Regions from separate parts of the Shewanella sp. SG44-6 genome, predicted to be linked through region 1. Evidence: predicted binding sites of a transcription regulator. Region 1 holds the regulator's gene; each other region holds the start of a gene.
The links. The regulator sigma-54, encoded in region 1, starts transcription at its own class of promoters, with help from an activator protein. The targets are predictions, from matches to a motif close to GTTGGCACGNNNNTNGNNT.

Region 1 (3,218 bases):
CAATCTGGTAGCCAAGTAACCGGTAACCGTATTAAGTACAACATTAACGCTCAAGAGCTGATTGCTGAAAGTACTGGTACAGGGAAAGATCGCGTTATTACTATTATTCAACCTGAGAATTTCCAAGACGAGACTGCACCAAAGCAAAAGCTCCCTGAAATTCCTGTTAAAAAGCAGATCAAACCATGACCCAAATAACCCTAACGGCTGAAAATTTAGCTAAAAGCTATAAAACTCGTCAGGTTGTTAAAGATGTGAGTTTAACCGTTAAAACAGGCCAAATTGTTGGTCTTTTAGGCCCCAATGGTGCAGGTAAAACAACCACGTTTTATATGGTTGTCGGCTTAGTGCAAAGCGATAAAGGTCGGATCTTAATTGATGATGACGACTTAACCGCCGACCCAATGCATCTTAGAGCTCGCAAAGGGATTGGTTACTTGCCGCAAGAAGCCAGTATTTTTCGCAAACTGACCGTATACGACAATATTATGGCCGTGTTGCAGACTCGCAAAGAGCTCACTACCGACCAACGGATTGAGCAAGTAGAGCATTTACTAGAAGAATTCCATATCACCCATATTCGCGACAGCCAAGGCATGTCGTTGTCTGGTGGGGAACGTCGTCGAGTAGAGATAGCGCGCGCGCTGGCCGCTAATCCTAAATTTATTTTGCTCGATGAGCCTTTTGCGGGGGTTGACCCTATTTCTGTCATCGACATAAAAAAAATCATTCAACAGCTTAAAAACCGCGGCTTAGGGGTATTAATTACCGATCATAACGTACGTGAAACCTTAGACGTCTGTGAGCGAGCTTATATTGTCAGCCAGGGCAATTTAATTGCCGAAGGCACACCTGATGAGATATTGAGTAATCAACAAGTTCGGGCTGTGTACTTAGGTGAACAATTCAAGCTATAGTTACTTTACTGGCCTTTTAGTCTATCTAACTCATTTCATTGAACGATATCTAAATAGCGTTAAATGTCATTGATGTATGTGACAATCGATTACAGTTTTCGAGATTGTCATTTTTATGGAAATCATCTAGGGATAAGCGGTAAATGAAAGCGTCACTCCAACTCAAAATGGGTCAACACTTAACCATGACCCCTCAATTGCAGCAAGCGATCCGCTTACTGCAATTATCGTCATTGGAGCTACAGCAAGAAATCCAACAAGCATTGGACTCAAACCCATTGCTTGAAATAGAAGATGAGTTTTCTCAAGCAAAAGACTCAGTAAAAGAAAGTCGCGACCAATCGGACACCGACTTTAGTGACAACAGCGTGGTCAATATAGAAAAAGACACCTCAACAGTCGACACAGCAGAATCCATGACCAAAGAAACCATGGACGATTTAGCTATGGATACCACATGGGATGAAGTGTACACCGCCTCACCAATGTCAGGTTCAGGCAGCGCTAGCATGCGCGATGATGATATGCCATTCCAAGGTGAAACGACTGAAGGCTTATATGAGCATTTAGAGTGGCAAAAAAATCTCACGCCATTTTCTGACACTGATCGAGCAATTGCTACCGCGATCATTGATGCCATTGATGAACGCGGCTATTTAACCCAAAGCACTGAAGATATTCTCGAAGCCATGGGTGATGAAAGTGTTGAACTAGATGAAGTTGAAGCGGTATTAAAACGTATTCAACACTTTGATCCCGTTGGTGTTGCCGCACGAGATTTAAGCGAATGTTTATTCATTCAATTAGCCCAATATGCCGACACAACCCCACATATAGACAATGCCCGTCTGCTCATTAAAGACTATTTAGATTTAATTGCTGGGCGCGATTTTAGATTATTGATGCGCAAAACCAAGCTCAAAGAAAACGAGTTGCGTGACGCAATCACCTTAATCCAGTCACTTAACCCTCGCCCGGGCTTGTTAGTCACCGCTATTGATGACGAATATGTTATTCCTGATGTAACCGTACTAAAGAAGAATGGCCGTTGGGTTGTAGAGTTAAACCCAGACAATATGCCTAAAATTGGCGTTAATCAACAATATGCAGCCATGGCTAGAAGCAGTAAAAACTCTGCCGATAGCCAATTTATTCGCGGTCATTTACAAGAAGCTAAATGGTTCATCAAGAGTATCGAAAGCCGCAATGAGACCTTATTGAAAGTCGCCAATTGTATTGTGCAATTTCAGCAAGGTTTCTTTGAATATGGTGAAGAAGCCATGAAACCTATGGTGCTCAATGATATTGCTGAAGCAGTAGAAATGCATGAATCAACTATTTCACGGGTTACCACTCAAAAATATATGCACACACCACGTGGGCTATTTGAATTAAAGTACTTTTTCTCTAGCCATGTCAGCACCGACGATGGCGGAGAATGCTCATCTACCGCTATTCGTGCTTTTATCAAAAAACTGGTTGCAGCAGAAAACCAGCAAAAGCCATTAAGTGACAGTAAAATGGCCCAACTGCTGGCAGATCAGGGGATCAACGTTGCGCGTCGTACGATTGCAAAATACCGCGAAGCGATGCTCATTCCGCCCTCAAACCAACGTAAGAGTTTATAACCTACAAGGCAACGGAGGATTTTTATGCTTATCAATATGACAGGTAGAAATATCGACATTACCGAATCTTTACGTGAATACGTTCAAGGTAAATTTTCAAAGCTTGAACGACACTTCGATCAGATCAATAATGTACACGTTGTGCTCAATGTAGAAAAATTACAACAAAAAGCAGAAGCTAAAATCAACCTTAATGGTGCAGAGATTTTTGCCATGTCAGAAAGCACTGATATGTATGCTGCAATAGACGCCCTGATCGATAAACTCGACCGTCAGGTAATTAAACACAAAGAGAAGTATACAAAACACTAACGATGGAACTTTGTACCATTCTGCAGCCGGAATGCACTACCTGTGCCACACCGGGCAGTAAGAAAAAAGTACTGGAACTCATCAGCAATTTAGTCGCTGCCCAGTACCCACCCCTATCTTCGCAAGAGGTTTTTGAAAGCCTATTAGCGAGAGAGAAAATGGGTAGCACAGGTATAGGAAATGGCATTGCGATACCTCATGGTAGATTAACGACCATAGAACATCCGATCGCAATATTTATTAAATGTGAAGAAGCCATTGCCTTTGATGCAATCGATAAACAGCCCGTGGATATTTTATTTGCTTTGTTAGTACCTGCAGATCAGTGCCAACAGCATTTAAGCACGCTATCAAGCGTGGC
Region 2 (3,218 bases), on a different contig from region 1:
TTGACTGTTCGAAACGATTCATTGCTGAAAGTATGCCCTTGCGTCGCCAGTTTACGGAAAAAGGCTTTGGTGATATCAATCGACATTTTAGACAAACCAGCTTCTTCATTATCCAATGATAAGTCTTGATGTTTATGATCGTAATTATCAGCAATGTCGACCTGACAAATGCGGTTATGGGAATAATTACGCTGCATTTCTGATAGCACACCAATTTCTAAGCCCCAATCGCTTGGAATACGCAGGTCATTGAGCACGTCTCGTCTAAATGAAAACTCACCCGCTAATGGATAACGAAAACTGTCCATGTATTCTAAATATTCGTTATAACCGACTACTTTTTTAAGCGCTTTAATCAACGGCGTAACTAATAGGCGTGACACTCGACCATTAATTTGACCATTCGAAATTCGCGCGTAATAGCCTTTACTAAACTCATAATGAAACTGTGGATTGGCTACAGGATAAAGTAAACGAGCCAGCAACGACTTTTCGTAAGTGACAATATCGCAATCATGCAACGCAACCGATTCCGTTTTACCTGAAGCCAAAATATAACCCATGCAGTACCATACATTACGACCTTTACCCAACTCTTTGGGGGCTAATCCTAATGCCTGTAATTTTGCATCCAGCGCTTGTAAGCGTGGGCCATCATTCCACAAAATGCGGTGATGCTGTGGTAATTCACCAAAAAAGCTTAACGCGTGTTTGTACTGCTTAAGATCGGCTCTATCTAAGCCAATGACGATTTCGGATAAATACGGCACCTGTTTTAATTTACTGACGATATCTTTAAGGGCATCACCTTCTAGCTCTGAATACAAGGATGGCAAAATGAGTCCTAACGGACGTGTTTTTGAAAACGTTATTAAATCTTGCTCCAGCTCTTCATGGCTACGTCGGGTTAAATTATGCATTGTGGTGACAATGCCATTTTGGTAAAAATCGGCCATATTACGCCCCTCCTAATGATAGTTGCTTTACAGGTGATTCAGCCGATGACGACAGCAGAGTTTGCTTAATACATTCAGCCCAACCTTTAGGGCCAAATTCACTACTTTTGATACTGGGATTTTTCGTCGCTAATGAAGGAAACTCATGAACGGGGGATTTGATTTGGATTGCCAGATCAGCGGCTTCGAGCATGGCATTGTCATTACCACTGTCACCGAGCGCAATGGTGGTCACGGGAGTGTTATATTGCTGGGAATAGACATCCGCTAACCATTGCATCGCTTTGCCTTTATCAGTATCGCCGCCAACATGAAGAAAGCGTCCACCTTGTAGGGTATGTGCACCAACACGGGTCATTAATTCAATAAAGGCTTGTTTATTGGTTTCACTGCCTTGCCAAAGTACTGGCTCGGCATAATTCCTAATCAAAGCCAACCTGGCATTATCTGGCGATAAATCGGTGATCTCACATAATGCTTCAACTGATAGAGATGAAAAACCAATAAAGTCATCGTTAAATGCTTGCGTATGTTGTTTTAACAAATCAAGCCAGTATTCTCGCGGCTGACAAAACTCTTTTACCCAATAATACCCTTGGGTAAATGTGTCTGGTGGTTGTTGGTCAAAGTAACCAATAGGAATATATATTGCCGCACCATTTTCTGAAATAAACGGTGAATTAAAACCAATGGTTTGTTGCAGCTTTTCCATTTCAGCAAAGGTTTTACTAGTATTGGCAATAATCGGAATTTTCCTTTCATTCAATGCTTCAATCACTTCAATCGCATGGCTAAAACTGTAGTCAAAATGATCAAGTAAAGTGCCATCTATGTCAGTAAAGATAAGTGGTCGTGTTGTCATATCCTGTCCTTTTCAATCATTGAACGAAACTAAGCATAGAGCGGACTGCGTCCTGCTAGATCGCTGCGCTGCGAGGTGCTAGGGCGTGACTTCGTCACTGCTAGGAACGCTACGCGGCTAAGTGCTATACAAGTAATAAATATAGCGAATGAGTCATTATCGCGCTTAATCTAATCCGACTTACTTAAGATAGATTCAGGATATGTGCCAAACGTAATAAGTTTGCACCTTAATAGCACAAATAGAGTTTAATCATTGATATAGTTGATTTTATTAATTTAAAAATGAAGATGAGGTAGAAAGGTGTATTGAACAGGATAAGAAGATATGTGCAACGATGAATAAAAATTGCACCATTTTGGGGCAAATGAAGCGATAACAAGCTATAGAGCCTAGATGCTAGAGCGCTACGCTGCTAGATCCTGTAAAATCTTAGTAGCGAAGCGACCCTAGCAGTGACGCACTCACGCCCTAGCATCGAAGCGACCCTAGCAGTGACGCAGTCACGCCCTAGTAGCGAAGCGACCCTAGCAGTGACGTAGTCACGCCCTAGCAGCGAAGCGACCCTAGCAGTGACGCAGTCACGCCCTAGTAGCGAAGCGACCCTAGAATCGAGGCATTAAGTTAGAATTGGTTTTCGAAATAACTTTCGATAATTAACACCGCTGACACGGCATCCACTTGGCCTTTGGTTAATGCTTTAAAACCACCTAATTCGAATAAGCGCGCTTTGGCATCTGCAGTGGTTAGGCGTTCATCTTGGGTGGCAATTTTGACACCAAATCGACCATTAATTCGATTAGCAAATTTTCGGGCCCGTTGAGTCATCTCTTGCTCGGTGCCGTCCATATTTAATGGCAAGCCAACAACCACAAGATCAGGTTGCCATTCTTTCAATAATTTTTCGATATCATCCCAATTAGGGATACCATCAACCGCTTTGATCGATAATAAAGGCGTGGCACTGGCAGTGATGGCTTGACCGATAGCGACACCGATACTCTTGGTGCCATAGTCGAAGCCTAGAACGGTTTGTGGTTGCATGTATATCTCTTTGTTTAATCTTTAGAGGACGCTTTAAAAGTAACAGCCTAGAGCGCTACGCTGCTAGGACGCAGTCCGCTCTAGAAGCGCAGCGACCCTAGCAGGACGAAGTCCGCCCTAGAAGCGCAGCGACCCTAGCAGGACATAGTCCGCCCTAGAAGCGCAGCGACCCTAGCAGGACGAAGTCCGCCCTAGAAGCGCAGCGAACTATTGTTAAGCATGACCTATTTGACTCGACATTTGCCAAATATCGAAACCGAGTTGTTGGGTGGCCGACTGCCACATTTGTTCAGGTTCTACGTTAAATAATAACTCGGCCGAAGCTTTGATCGTTAACCAGGTATTGTCGGCAATTT
Region 3 (3,218 bases), on a different contig from region 1:
TCAGTGATTGCTGAAGCAGGCGCGATGACCTATATCGAAGAAGATATTAGTTTTGAGGCTAAAATGGGTGATGGCTCTGAGCCTGAATCTGGTTTCTTTGGCAAGCTACTGGGGGCTGGTAAACGTGCCATTTCGGGTGAGGGGATTTTTATGACTCACTTTACCAATGAAGGTCAACATAAACGAAAAGTGGCATTTGCTGCGCCGTTTCCTGGGACTATTTTGGCGATCGACTTAGCTCAACATCAAGGCGAACTTATCTGCCAGAAAGACAGCTTTTTAGCAGCGGCTTTAGGTACGCAAGTGAGTATGAAGTTTAATAAGCGATTAGGAACCGGTTTTTTTGGTGGTGAAGGTTTCATTCTACAAAGCCTTAAAGGTGATGGTATGGCATTTGTGCATGCCGGTGGCACACTGATAAAAAAAGAACTGCGTGGTGAGACATTGCGAGTTGATACTGGGTGTTTAGTCGGATTTACGCCCGGGATTGATTATGATATTCAGCGCGCTGGTTCTTTAAAATCAATGGTGTTTGGTGGCGAAGGTTTGTTTCTTGCGACCTTACAAGGTCATGGGACAGTATGGTTACAAAGCTTACCGTTTTCTCGCATGGCTGACAGAATTATTGCTCATGCACCATCTCGTGGTGGCAAAGATCAGGGTGAAGGATCTGTGCTTGGTGGAATAGGGCGGATGATTAACTAATCTGGGCATTGGCTGATCTTATTCATTTTCGTTCGCAGTTAGATGCTCAGACGATTTAGCGCTAATTGTCTGAGCCGTCTTTAGGAAGCGGCTTTTAAAAGAATAGTTACCTGTTAGCGACCAGCTGCCCAGTGGTTAATTCAAGGTTATTAATCTACGTTTGTTAGTTTCATAATATGTTGGTATTGCTCTTGTGTGACGGGCTGAACACTCAGGCGAGTACCTTTAGCCACTAGTACCATATCTTGCAGTAAGGGATCTGCCTTCAATTGCTTCAAGCTGACTGGGTTAGAGAATTTGGCCATAAATTGAATATGCACTTGCCACCAACGAGGTGCAGTGGCGTCAGATTTCATATCAAAATACGCTGAGCGGTCATCAAAAGCGCTGACATCAATTTGAGGCTGACTGCTAATGTTGGCTAAACCTACAATGGCAGGTACTTTGCAGCTAGAGTGGTAAAACAACACTAGATCACCCAATGCGATTTGATCGCGAATATAATTACGTGCTTGATAGTTACGAATACCTTGCCAAGCAACCGTTTGCTGCTCACACATCTGAAGATCATCAATGCTAAAGTCATCTGGTTCAGACTTCATTAACCAATAGTTCATGCGATTCCATTACTGTCATTAAAGAGAGTGAATTACTTTTCTGTGCTTGATTATGGCAATGTACACGCTGCGAAGACAATTAGGCAAATAAAAAGCCGATAGCACTGTGCTATCGGCTTTTTATAACAGTGGTCATTCAACAGTTATTAATGAATGCTAATAAGTCGGTTTGGCAATAACAGTTTGACCAATAGGGGTTAAACTTAATAAGGCTAACTTAAGATGTTGTAACGCGAAAGGAATACCTATAATTGTTACAAAACAAGCCAATGCATGGACTAGATGGCCAATCGCAAGCCAAATACCAAAGCATAAAAACCATATAACATTACCGACTAAACCTAACGTGCCAGTGCCAATATCTTCTTGGCCTGAAAGGTGTTTTCGGTTAACCGTTTCTTGCCCAAATGGCCAGAAAGCTAGCTCGCCAATAACAAAACATGCACGGCCAAATGGGATACCAATGATACTGATAAAGCATAATAGCCCCACCAACCACCATGCTAGGCCCATGATAAAACCACCCATAAGAAACCAAGCAATATTAAAGATTAAGCGTAAAAGTGACATTTTCAATCCTATCAATAGTCAATATTACTTAGAATATAGCGATATTCATGCCATCTTTTTAACTGTTTGATTATAATAGGTTAAATGTTAATTTTTTACTTTATGATTAGGTGTGTGTGATGAGTAATACAAATGAATCGATGAGATTTATCATTTTTTAGTTAAAATACTCATATTACAGTTGATTAAGGCAATGTATGTTTTCGATAAGCCCAGTACAAGCGATGAACTTTGATGGACGCAGCATCTATATTAAACGGGATGATCTATTACATGCTGATTTTAGTGGTAATAAAGCGCGTAAATTTTATCATTTCCTCCATCATGATTATTCACACGTTACCCAGCTAGTGGCATCGGGCTCGGCACAAGCCAACTCATTATACTCCTTGTCTGTACTTGCAAAGCTGCAAGGATGGAAATTTGATTACTATGTAAGTCATATCAACACATTCTTGTTACAACATGCTCAGGGTAACTATGCTGCTGCCATACAAAATGGTGCCAATATTATTGATGTCAGTCATTTGGCCGATGCCGAAAACCTTCAAGGTATGCATTTAGACGATGCGATGCAATACATTGTGTCGTCGCACCCAAATTACACAGATAAAAATCAATTACTATTTATTCCCGAAGGTGGACGTTGTGGGTATGCCGAAACCGGGATAACACAACTCGCCAGTGAAATTATTCAATGGGCTCAAGACCGACGACTAAATGAATTGATGGTATTTCTCCCCTCAGGTACGGGGACCACTGCGGCTTATTTAAATAAACAAATTATTCAACAACTGACTCAATTATCATTAACGGAAGTTTTTGCTATTGAGGTGTTAACTTGCAGTACTGTTGGCGGAGATAAATATTTACGCCAACAGTTTTCACAATTAGTTGATGAGATTTATTTTCCTAGAATTATTAATGATGGTCATAAATATCATTTTGGGAAATTATCACAACGTTGTTTTGATATGTGGAAAACAGTTTGCCAGTCGGGAATTGAATTTGAATTGTTGTATGATCCGGTTGGCTTTTTAGTATTACAACATTATTTAAATAGTCAGGCTGTCAGTGCCACCAATGTTCTTTACATACATCAGGGGGGAGCCTTAGGCAATAAAACCATGTTACCAAGATACCAACGAAAATTTCCTCACTCGGTTTGATCACACCAGTGCAGGATACATTTTTGCTACAAGGTATTGATAGTAAGAGAAATAGGTTTTTTAGATGGTTAACTTGGGGTTTAAAATTGAAGAGTAACTTGAAAATAAGCTAGTGAGCTATTCATTTTACTCTGTTTTAATAAACATCGGTAATTGA
Region 4 (3,218 bases), on a different contig from region 1:
AGTTGCGCCATAGTAGATTCAAATAATGCGGTTGATTGATCAGTATGCTCAGTTAAACGAACCGATGTATAAACCACCACATTCAAGCCTACCTTTAGCGGATCAACTTGCGCACCATAACCTAAAATAACCTTATCTTGCTCAAGCTTTTTGACTCGTCGCAAACAAGGAGTATCTGACATATTAACCTTGTCGGCTAATTCAGAAACAGCCATTCGGCCCTGACGTTGCAGTATTTCTAATAGCTTGAGGTCTTTCTTATCCATTGAACACATCGTTTTTGAGTGAGTGATTAACGGTATAAATATCACACTCTTGAGTGAAATCCTCTAAAAACTTACGTTATTCACAAAAATATCAAACAATTGCGCACTACAAAAAATAAGCCTGACAAGATTGTTATTTTTTCACATAAAAAACCCGATAAGTGATTATCGGGTTTTGTTGACTGATTTATTGCCGAAGCAATTGAGTCGTTACAAGCTGTAGTACATTTCAAACTCAAGTGGATGAGTAGTACGCGCTACACGCTCAGATTCTGCTGTTTTAAGCTGAATATAAGACTGAATAAAGTCTTCGCTGAACACGCCGCCTTTAGTTAAGAACTCATGATCCGCTTGTAAATTTTCTAGTGCGTTTTCTAATGAAGTCGCAACCTGTGGAATTTCAGCCGCTTCTTCAGCAGGTAAGTCATATAGATCTTTATCCATCGCTTCGCCTGGGTGGATCTTGTTTTGAATACCGTCAAGACCAGCCATTAGCAATGCTGCAAAACCTAAATATGGGTTTGCATGTGGATCAGGGAAGCGCGCTTCGATACGACGACCTTTAGGGCTTGGTACCACTGGAATACGAATTGAAGCACTGCGGTTACGAGCAGAATACGCAAGCATAACTGGCGCTTCAAAATGTGGCACTAAACGCTTGTAAGAGTTAGTGCTTGGGTTAGTGAATGCATTCAATGCACGAGCATGCTTAATGATGCCGCCAATGTAATAAAGAGCAAGGTCACTCAAACCAGCATACTTATCACCAGCAAATAAGTTTACGCCATCTTTAGACAAAGATTGATGCACGTGCATACCACTACCGTTGTCGCCAACGATTGGTTTTGGCATAAATGTCGCCGTCTTGCCATAAGCATGAGCCATGTTATGAACGACATACTTAAGAATTTGAATTTCGTCCGCTTTTTTAGTCAATGTGTTAAAACGCGTAGCGATTTCGTTTTGACCGGCTGTTGCCACTTCATGGTGATGCGCTTCAACCACTTGACCCATTTCTTCCAGCACTAAACACATTGCTGAACGTAAGTCTTGTGAAGAGTCAACTGGCGCAACTGGGAAGTAACCACCTTTCACCATTGGACGGTGACCAGTGTTACCTTCTTCATAGCTTTTAGCTGAGTTCCATGAAGCTTCTTTAGCATCAATTTTAACAAAACAACCTGACATGTCAGTACCAAAACGGACATCGTCAAATAGGAAGAATTCAGGCTCTGGACCAATCAATACTGTATCTGCAATACCAGTAGAAATGAGATACTGCTCAGCTTTTTTTGCAATTGAACGTGGGTCGCGATCATAACCTGTCATAGTACCAGGCTCTAAAATATCACAACGAATAAGTGCGGTTGTTTCTTCAGTAAAAGGATCAAGTACAAACGTTGTAGGATCAGGCATGAGTACCATGTCAGATTCATTAATGCCTTTCCAGCCTGCGATTGAAGAGCCATCAAACATTTTACCGTCTTCAAAAAATTCTTCATTTACTTGATGAGAAGGAATAGAAACGTGCTGCTCTTTACCTTTAGTGTCGGTAAAGCGTAAGTCTACAAACTTAACTTCTAACTCTACAAGTTGTTTTAAAACTGATTCAACTGACATTCTCAAGCCTCCGGTAGGGTAAAGGGTTGTCCCTTAATATAATCTTGGTATTCGCCAGATGGTGCATCTGGAAAACGAATCTGTACATAATGGTCTGTAATAAGCGATATTCATGCCACTTCGCTAACTAATTGATTTTATTGATATGAGACTTCTATCAAATCTTCAAAAAAATAAATCTGCACCATCTTCGAGCGCCACTATGTTTCATCATGGTGCAAAAGTCCATAATAGTGCACCCTGTAAATATGGCTATTTTAAACAATGTCACATTTTTGTATTACAGTATGGTTATGCTTAATATATAAACGTTTTATGCTGTTTTTTAATCCATAGCAAGCGATAGATTTACAAGTGTTCAAAAATAATCCTATCTACAAAAGCTGCTGTGAAGTAGAATGGCACGCTTTTTTACAGTAGCTATAACCTATAACTACTGTTAGATCCTTTTTTTTTATTTGCTGGTTTAGAGGTTTATCCGTGCTAGAGAATTTACGTAACATCGCCATTATTGCCCACGTTGACCATGGCAAAACAACCCTGGTTGACAAAATGTTGGCGCAGTCAGGAACCCTTGCATCTCGTGGAGAAGCTACTGAGCGGGTTATGGATTCTAACGATCTTGAAAAAGAACGTGGGATCACCATTCTGGCAAAGAACACAGCCATCCAGTGGAACGACTACCGTATTAATATCGTAGATACTCCTGGCCACGCCGATTTCGGTGGTGAAGTTGAACGTGTTCTATCTATGGTTGACTCAGTATTACTTTTGGTTGATGCAGTTGATGGTCCTATGCCACAAACTCGCTTTGTAACCAAGAAAGCATTCGCTCAAGGCCTTAAGCCAATTGTTGTTATCAACAAAATTGACCGTCCAAGTGCTCGTCCAGATTGGGTTATTGACCAAGTATTCGATTTATTCGTTAACTTAGGTGCCACTGACGAACAACTGGATTTCCCAATCGTTTATGCTTCGGCATTAAATGGTTTTGCAACCTTAGATCCAGATGTAGCGAGCGATGATATGACGCCGCTATTCCAAACTATCGTTGAGAAAGTGTCTTTCCCAGATGCTGATGCAGAAGCGCCATTCCAAATGCAAATTTCTCAAATCGATTATAACTCATACGTGGGTGTTATCGGTATTGGGCGTATTACCCGTGGTAGCGTTAAGACTAACCAACAAGTGACCATTATTGGCGCTGACGGTAAGACACGTAACGGTAAAATGGGCCAAGTATTAGGTTACATGGGTCTAGATCGTACTGAAGTACCAATTGCAAATGCTGGTGACATCGTTGCCATCACAGGTTTAGGCGAGCTTAAAATC

Region 2: the regulator sigma-54 is predicted to act here: its motif matches at 2,012-2,030, upstream of H5185_RS11105 (HAD-IIB family hydrolase).
Region 3: the regulator sigma-54 is predicted to act here: its motif matches at 1,929-1,947, upstream of H5185_RS07010 (YccF domain-containing protein).
Region 4: the regulator sigma-54 is predicted to act here: its motif matches at 1,988-2,006, upstream of glnA (glutamate--ammonia ligase).

What each region holds. Positions count from the first base shown of each region.
Region 1 covers NZ_JACJER010000136.1:4,347-7,564, reverse strand. Annotated here, with positions in the region: gene lptA (lipopolysaccharide transport periplasmic protein LptA) at 1-189, shown strand, start outside; gene lptB (LPS export ABC transporter ATP-binding protein) at 186-917, shown strand; gene H5185_RS18425 (RNA polymerase factor sigma-54) at 1,061-2,545, shown strand; gene hpf (ribosome hibernation promoting factor) at 2,570-2,857, shown strand; gene ptsN (PTS IIA-like nitrogen regulatory protein PtsN) at 2,860-3,218, shown strand, end outside.
Region 2 covers NZ_JACJER010000052.1:12,580-15,797, reverse strand. Annotated here, with positions in the region: gene H5185_RS11110 (glycosyl transferase) at 1-956, opposite strand, end outside; gene H5185_RS11105 (HAD-IIB family hydrolase) at 958-1,818, opposite strand; gene ruvX (Holliday junction resolvase RuvX) at 2,443-2,862, opposite strand; gene H5185_RS11095 (YqgE/AlgH family protein) at 3,076-3,218, opposite strand, start outside.
Region 3 covers NZ_JACJER010000027.1:7,690-10,907, reverse strand. Annotated here, with positions in the region: gene H5185_RS07020 (TIGR00266 family protein) at 1-705, shown strand, start outside; gene H5185_RS07015 (EVE domain-containing protein) at 855-1,322, opposite strand; gene H5185_RS07010 (YccF domain-containing protein) at 1,479-1,892, opposite strand; gene H5185_RS07005 (1-aminocyclopropane-1-carboxylate deaminase/D-cysteine desulfhydrase) at 2,090-3,061, shown strand.
Region 4 covers NZ_JACJER010000121.1:9,490-12,707, reverse strand. Annotated here, with positions in the region: gene H5185_RS17590 (Lrp/AsnC family transcriptional regulator) at 1-266, opposite strand, end outside; gene glnA (glutamate--ammonia ligase) at 477-1,886, opposite strand; gene typA (translational GTPase TypA) at 2,367-3,218, shown strand, end outside.